2 linked regions of the Tunturibacter psychrotolerans genome follow. The protein of the gene in region 1 binds, or shares a complex with, the protein of each later gene. Links are inferred from orthologs where the notes say so. Each region holds a gene or a part of one and is shown in the gene's direction. Other genes may lie near its edges.

Region 1 (3,219 bases):
TGTACGAGAGGCGCAGAAATCATCCTCAATCGAACCTCAGCCTTTGTCTTTCTGGTTGTCATCCCCGAAGGGGATCTGCTGTTCGCCGCTGCATCTTGGCTGTCATCCCGCAGAGGATTTGCATTTCCACCTATCTCTCCAAAATCACTCCCCCGCACCCGCCTTGCTCACAGGATCAATCTGCCACAACTTTCATCCTAAGGTACGTTCGACCTCGCTGCATCTCGCCTGCCTCTCGATCAGACGACTGCTCTCTCGTCTCAAGCTCTCTTGGTCCGACTATGTTGGTCAGACCAAAAATAAAGTTAAAATTCGTGGCGTATTTTTTTGCTGCGAAAATCTCACGTCTTCTTCACCACGTTTACCATGCAAACCACCACGTTCTCACCATCAAAAAACCATCACCAGAAACTCATATTTCTCAAAACACCACTCAAAAACTCCAGCAAATACCTCACAGCCACGATCCGCACCACGACCAAAAAAAATTCTCCGTCTAAACTCATATTCAGGCAATTAAAAACTCCATCACCTCCCATAACCTCCGATTGAACGCCGCGCAACACCATGTCCGACAACTTTGCACAAACCGTAAAGCAGCAGGCAGACATCGTCCGCATCATTGGCGACTACATCAAGCTGCGCAAATCCGGCGCCCAGAACTACACCGGCCTCTGCCCCTTTCACAAAGAAAAGACAGGCTCTTTCTCCGTCAACGCCACGCACAACTACTTCTACTGCTTCGGCTGCCACGAGAAAGGTGACGTCTTCACCTTCGTCATGAAGCTTGAAAACATCAGCTTTCCCGAGGCCATCCGTGTCGTAGCCACCAGGTGCGGAATCCCTCTCCCCAAGCGCGAATTCAGCTCTCCCGAAGAGGCCCGCGAAGCCGGCACTCGCCGCCAGCTCATCGACATCCACGAAGCCGCCACGCAGTACTTCGAAGCCGCACTCAAAGCCCCTGAAGCCGCCCGCGCCCGCGAATACCTCACTGGCCGCGGCGTCACCGCCGACACCATCGCAAAGTTCCGCATCGGCTACGCCCCCGACGACTTCAACCACATGCGCGAGCAACTGGCCAAACACTTCCCAGACGAAGTCCTCCGCACCAGCGGACTCTTCAGCGCAAAAGAACAAAGCGACGGCGGACAAGGCCAACTCTACGCCCGCTTCCGCAAACGCATCACCTTCCCCATCGCCAATGAACAAGGCAAAACCATCGCCTTCACCGCACGAGCCCTCGACGCTGAAGACGAAAAGGGCCGCCCCATCGCGAAGTACCTCAACTCTCCCGAAACCGCGCTCTACAGTAAAGGCCAAGTCCTTTTCAACCTAGACAAAGCGAAAGCCGACATCCGCGCCCTCGGCTTTGCGCTACTCGTCGAAGGCCAGATGGACTGCATCTCCGTCTACATGGCTGGAATCAAAGGCGTCCTCGCCACCTCCGGCACTGCCTTCACCGAGATGCAAATCCGTCTCCTCAGCCGCTTCACCAAACGTGTCATCGTCAACTTCGACCCCGACACTGCCGGCACCACCGCGACAGAAAAATCCATCGCCCTCCTCACCGAAGAGGACTTCGAAGTAAAGATCGTCACTCTCGAAGGCGGACTCGACCCTGACCGCTACATCCGCGAGCAAGGCGTCCAGCAGTACATGGCAGCTCTGCGCAACGCCAAACGCCACTCCGACTACCTCATCGACCGCGCCCGCGAACAGTTCCCCGGCCGCACCTCCGACGCGAAGGTCAAAGCTCTCAACTTCCTCCTCCCCCACATTCGCCGCATGCCCAACCGCATTCAGCGTGACGAATTCGCCGCCGACGCCGCACAAAAACTAGCCATCGACTCCGCCATGCTCCGTCAAGAGCTCAAACAAGCCGCCGCCCAGCGCATTGAAAGCGTTCGCTCCCACACCCACGACCCCGCCAGCGAAACCGAACGTGTCCTCATCCGCGCCCTTGTGTTGCCCGAAACCGACCCCGCCCGCACCCTGGCCGCCGAGCAACTCGTACAGCATCCGGAGTGGTATGACAGTCTCCCCGCCGCCACGCTGCTCGAGTCTCTCGCTAGCGCCCCGGCTCCGCCCAATCCGCTCGACGCAGCGCCCGACCAAGCCAGCCGAATTCTCTTAGCGCGCACCCTTCAGGACACAGAAGACCCCGACACAGCCTCCTCCAACGCGCAATCCATGACTGAGCGCGTAAAAAATGCACTCGAAACTCTCAGGTATCGTCAGCTCGAACGCCGCCAGCGCGAGCTTCGCAGCCTAATGAACGAAGCGGCTCGTCGAGGCGACCATGAAATGCTGACCACCCTCACCGAAGAACAACGTCAGACGGCTCGAAAACTTCGCGAACAATCGACCTAGGTCGATTTGTGGAACTCCTGCCTGACCAAAGGGTTATAAGAAAGTAGACTTGCTCTGTATCTAAGAAAATAAACATCAGCTATGACTATGGACGTCTCCACAAAGCGAAGACTGATGCTCGGCTTCCTGACCAACTGGATTGGGAAACTCTCGTCCACAGTCATTCAGTTCGTGCAGATCCCAGTCTTCCTCCACTTTTGGAGCGTCCCTCTCTACGGCGAATGGATGATCGTCAACTCCATTCCCGCCTATCTCAGCTTCAGCAACGTAGGCTTCGGCTCCGTCGCAGGCAACGAAATGACCATGCTGGTCGCCCGCGATGACCGCGCCGCCGCGCTCCGCGTCTTCCAGAGCTGCTGGTGGTTGATTGCCATCATCTGCACCGCAACCATCATCCTGCTCTCCGGAACGCTCTACTATCTTCCAGCCTCCCACCTCCTCCGGCTAACCACCTTGGGCGAATCCGATACCAAGTGGATCATCTTCTACCTCGGCGTCTCCGTCCTGCTAGGCCAGCTCGAGCAACTACTGCAGTCGGCCTACCGAGCCATTGGCCGCTATCCCTACGGTACCTTCCTCAAGAACATGTTCTCCCTGTTCGCCTTTGGCTGCATGATCGGCGCCGTCATTCTAGGCGCAGGCGCACGAACGACGGCGCTGGTCTTTGCCACGGTCAACGTGGCCATCACCATTTTTTTCTGCATCCTTGTTCGCCGCGACATCCCCTGGATCGAATACGGATGGCAGCACGCGAGCATCGCTGAGATTCGCAAGCTTGCGCGCCCCGCCTTCGCCTATATGGGATTTCCCCTCGGCAATGCACTCAGTCTTCAAGGCAGTCTGCTCGCA
Region 2 (3,168 bases), 130 kb from region 1 along the record:
GACGCCGTTGAAGGGGTTTTACGACGGGGAGGATTATCACCAGGATTACGCGGAGAAGAATCCGAATAATCCGTATATCCAGGTGTGCGATGTGCCGAAGATGGCGGCGCTGAAGGTGCAGTTTCCCGATCTGTTTCAGGATTACAAACACAAATAATTTTCGGGGCTCTCTGCTTATGGTGAAGGGCCCGTTTTCAAGGGTATTTCAGAAAACCACGTCGTCTGGACGTGGTTTTTTGCGTGGCTGGACGTGGTGGGATGTGTGGTGGATGTGGTGTTTTAGCACCGTGGGTTTTGGTGGCTAAAAATGTGCCAGGTTTTTGAGATTTATTTTGGCCCGGGTGCTCAGACAAAAGCAGATCCCCTTCGGGGATGACAGCAAGAACTGCAACTGCAACTGCAATTGGCCCTGCGCCAACGTGACGGGTTGTTATTGGGTGACTTCGCCCTCGGGTTCGTCGGTGGGGTTTTCGATTTCGGCTTCGAAGCCTTCGAGGAGGCGGTTGAGGAAGGCTTCGGGGTCGGTGCCTTCGTTCTGGAGCTGGTGGGCGAGGGCGATGTGGCGGGCAAGGTCGGCGAGGACGATGCCCCATGCGAAGGGGTCTTCCCAGGCTCCGCTGCGGATGCTGACGTGTTGGGCCTGGTTGGCGATCCAGACGCGAAGGACTTCGAAAGAGGCTTTGTCTTGTTGCGCTTCTTCGGGAATGGTAAGAACTTTTTCGACGCCCATCTTTGCTCCTGCGCAGGTTAGGTTAGGTCCTCTTACCAGCGTATAACGATTGGGTTTGAGTGAACCAAGGACGGTACTTATGAACCCTTCGATGATCTACGTGCAGTCGTAAACTAAAGACTCAGAGTTGGTTTATCCACAGCTTGCACAGCGCCACCAGCCTTCCACAGGCATGGAGCTTAGGGTAGAGAGACCCGGGTGCAGGTAAGGTTAAAGATTCATGGCTACATACCCCCATATTGTCGGAGAGCAGGAGCGACCCACGTCGGTGCATGCCGAGATGACTATTCTCGGCGGAATGCTGGTGGAGCCGGTTGCGATCATCGACGCGACGATGCTGCTGAAGACAGATGATTTTGCGCTGGACTCACACCGGAAGATCTACGATGCGATGCTGCATCTGGTTGAGGTCGGGCATGCGGTCGATATTGTCACGGTTGCCGACTACCTGAGTAAGAAGAAGGAACTCGATTCGGTGGGCGGCCTGCCGTATCTCGCTTCGCTGAGCGAGGGGTTACCGCGGAAGCTGAGTATCGAGAGCTATGTTCGTATCGTTCGCGACAAGAGCCTGATGCGGCAGTTGTTGACGGTTTGCGATATGGGGATGATCGAGGCCTCGGACCAGAGTCGCGAGGCGATCGATGTGCTGAACCAGGTGTCGAGCCGGTTGACCGAGATTTCGGAACATGCGGTGACCGGTGGGTTCTCGGATATCACGGCCATTGTGAAGGAGTCGTTTGGGTCGATTGATGCGCTGTATGAGCAGGGGCGCGAGGTCACGGGGCTGGCGACGCACTATCTCGAGTTTGACCGGATGACGAGCGGGTTGCAGGAGTCGGAGTTGACGATTATTGCGGCTCGGCCTTCGATGGGCAAGACGGCCTGGGCGATCAATATTGCGGAGAATGCGGCGGTGCGCGGAGGGAAGGTTGTTGCGGTGTTCTCGCTTGAAATGAGTAAGGCGAGTCTGCTGCGCAGAATGCTGGCCTCGCAGGCGCTGGTGAACTCGAAGGCGATTCAGACCGGGATGCTGATGCGCGACGACCGTTCGAAGCTGGTCAGCGCGCTGGAGCGGCTGATGGAGTCGAAGATGTTTATCGACGATACGCCGGGAATTACGCTGGCGGAGATGCGGGCTAAGGCTAGACGGCTGAAGCAGCAGCATGGGTCGCTGGACCTGATTGTGATTGATTATCTGCAGCTAATGACGGGCTCGGCGGGGGGACAGAAGGGGTTCGAGAATCGCACGCAGGAGGTCTCGGCGATCTCGCGTGGGCTGAAGGCGCTGGCCAAGGAGATGAAGGTGCCGGTGGTGGCGCTGTCGCAGCTGTCGCGTGCGAGTGAGCAGAGGGGTGGCGACAAGAAGCCGCTGCTGAGCGATCTGCGGGAGTCGGGTTCGATTGAACAGGATGCGGACGTGGTGTGCTTCATTCATCGCGAGGAGTACTACGATCGCGAGAATGAAGACCTGAAGGGTAAGGCTGAGATCATCATTGCGAAGCAGAGGAATGGGCCTACTGGGAGTATTCAGTTGGCGTATTTGGCGGACTATACGCGGTTCGAGAATCTGTCGCATTCCGGGGATTCGGGCGGATATTAATTCCTTGGGTTGGTGGGTTGTCGTATCGCTTTCTGTAAGGCGACTTAGCGGAACCTGTTGCTGACTTTGAGTGGAATCGTCGATTTGAATTTTGGATCTTCGTGCTGGCTGACGTGCTATAAACTGCGCTAGCGATTAGCGCGAATCTTATGGATGCTGCCAACCAGCGGGACCTGCTGTTGCCGGATGCTCTGCCGTCTGTTCTCGGTGAGGCCAAGGTCAGGGGCGACCGGCCGTGGATCTTCGGTCTGCTTGTCGCGCCGTCGGCTGTGGTTGCCAATGGGATCGTACAGGGTGGTGTGCTGGGATATCTGCTGACGCAGCAGGGCATGAGGATCGACGTCGCATCCCATTGGCTCTCCATCCTGGCGCTACCTACCTCGCTCTATTTTCTCTACAGTCCGCTGACAGACTTCCTGCTCAAGCGGCGTACTTGGCTGATGCTTGGTTCGATCGGCGCTGCTGTGCTGATGCTGCTCGCGTTTCACCAACAAAGCATCGCGGCGCCTGCTCCACTGCGGCTTATTCTGCTTAGCGGATGCCTTACACAGCTTGTGTTTGCGAGTTGTGGAGGCATGATGGGAACGCTTCACTCGGACAAGTCCCGGCACACCGCGTGTGGTTTCTTTCAGGCTGGCTCTCTGGCTTTCGGCGCGCTTGCAACGTGGTTATTGATTCGCGAAAGCACGCGCATGCCTGCGGCATCGCTTGGCTGGATGGCAGCCGCCATGATCGGACTTCCGAGCGTCTTGGCTTTTTTCGCACCGCATCAGCCCGTGGTGCGTAGCTCCGGGCTTCTGCAGACGCTCAGGATTCTGGGTCGCGAGTGCAAGGCCAC

What was found.
Region 2: the proteins of dnaG (region 1) and dnaB are in contact, whole or in part, in a crystal structure (PDB 2R6A), measured with the Geobacillus stearothermophilus proteins. The link is inferred for Tunturibacter psychrotolerans from one-to-one orthologs. Residues at the interface, in WP_049624496.1 of Geobacillus stearothermophilus: Lys456, Leu457, Leu458, Pro459, Ala460, Asn463, Ala464, Leu467, Leu535, Leu536, Ile537, Ala538, Gln544, Glu545, Asp548, Tyr549, His552; in WP_033016901.1 of Geobacillus stearothermophilus: Ser13, Glu15, Ala16, Gln18, Glu91, Leu92, Asp94, Ala95, Val96, Pro97, Thr98, Ala99, Ala100, Asn101, Tyr104, Tyr105, Ile108.

The regions. Positions count from the first base shown.
Region 1 is NZ_CP132942.1:926,477-929,695, reverse strand. Bases 71-2,968 are described here. They hold dnaG (DNA primase), read left to right. Parts: upstream 71-567; coding sequence 568-2,370; downstream 2,371-2,968. Other genes in these bases: RBB77_RS03720 (lipopolysaccharide biosynthesis protein), read left to right, coding at 2,458-2,968. Also shown: more of RBB77_RS03720, read left to right, coding at 2,969-3,219. UniProt on the Escherichia coli protein: RNA polymerase that catalyzes the synthesis of short RNA molecules used as primers for DNA polymerase during DNA replication.
Region 2 is NZ_CP132942.1:792,844-796,011, forward strand. The notes cover bases 294-3,140. They hold dnaB (replicative DNA helicase), read left to right. Parts: upstream 294-950; coding sequence 951-2,330; downstream 2,331-3,140. Other genes in these bases: RBB77_RS03185 (DUF5076 domain-containing protein), read right to left, coding at 431-730; RBB77_RS03195 (MFS transporter), read left to right, coding at 2,480-3,140. Also shown: peptide-methionine (S)-S-oxide reductase MsrA, read left to right, coding at 1-157; more of RBB77_RS03195, read left to right, coding at 3,141-3,168. UniProt on the Escherichia coli protein: The main replicative DNA helicase, it participates in initiation and elongation during chromosome replication. Travels ahead of the DNA replisome, separating dsDNA into templates for DNA synthesis.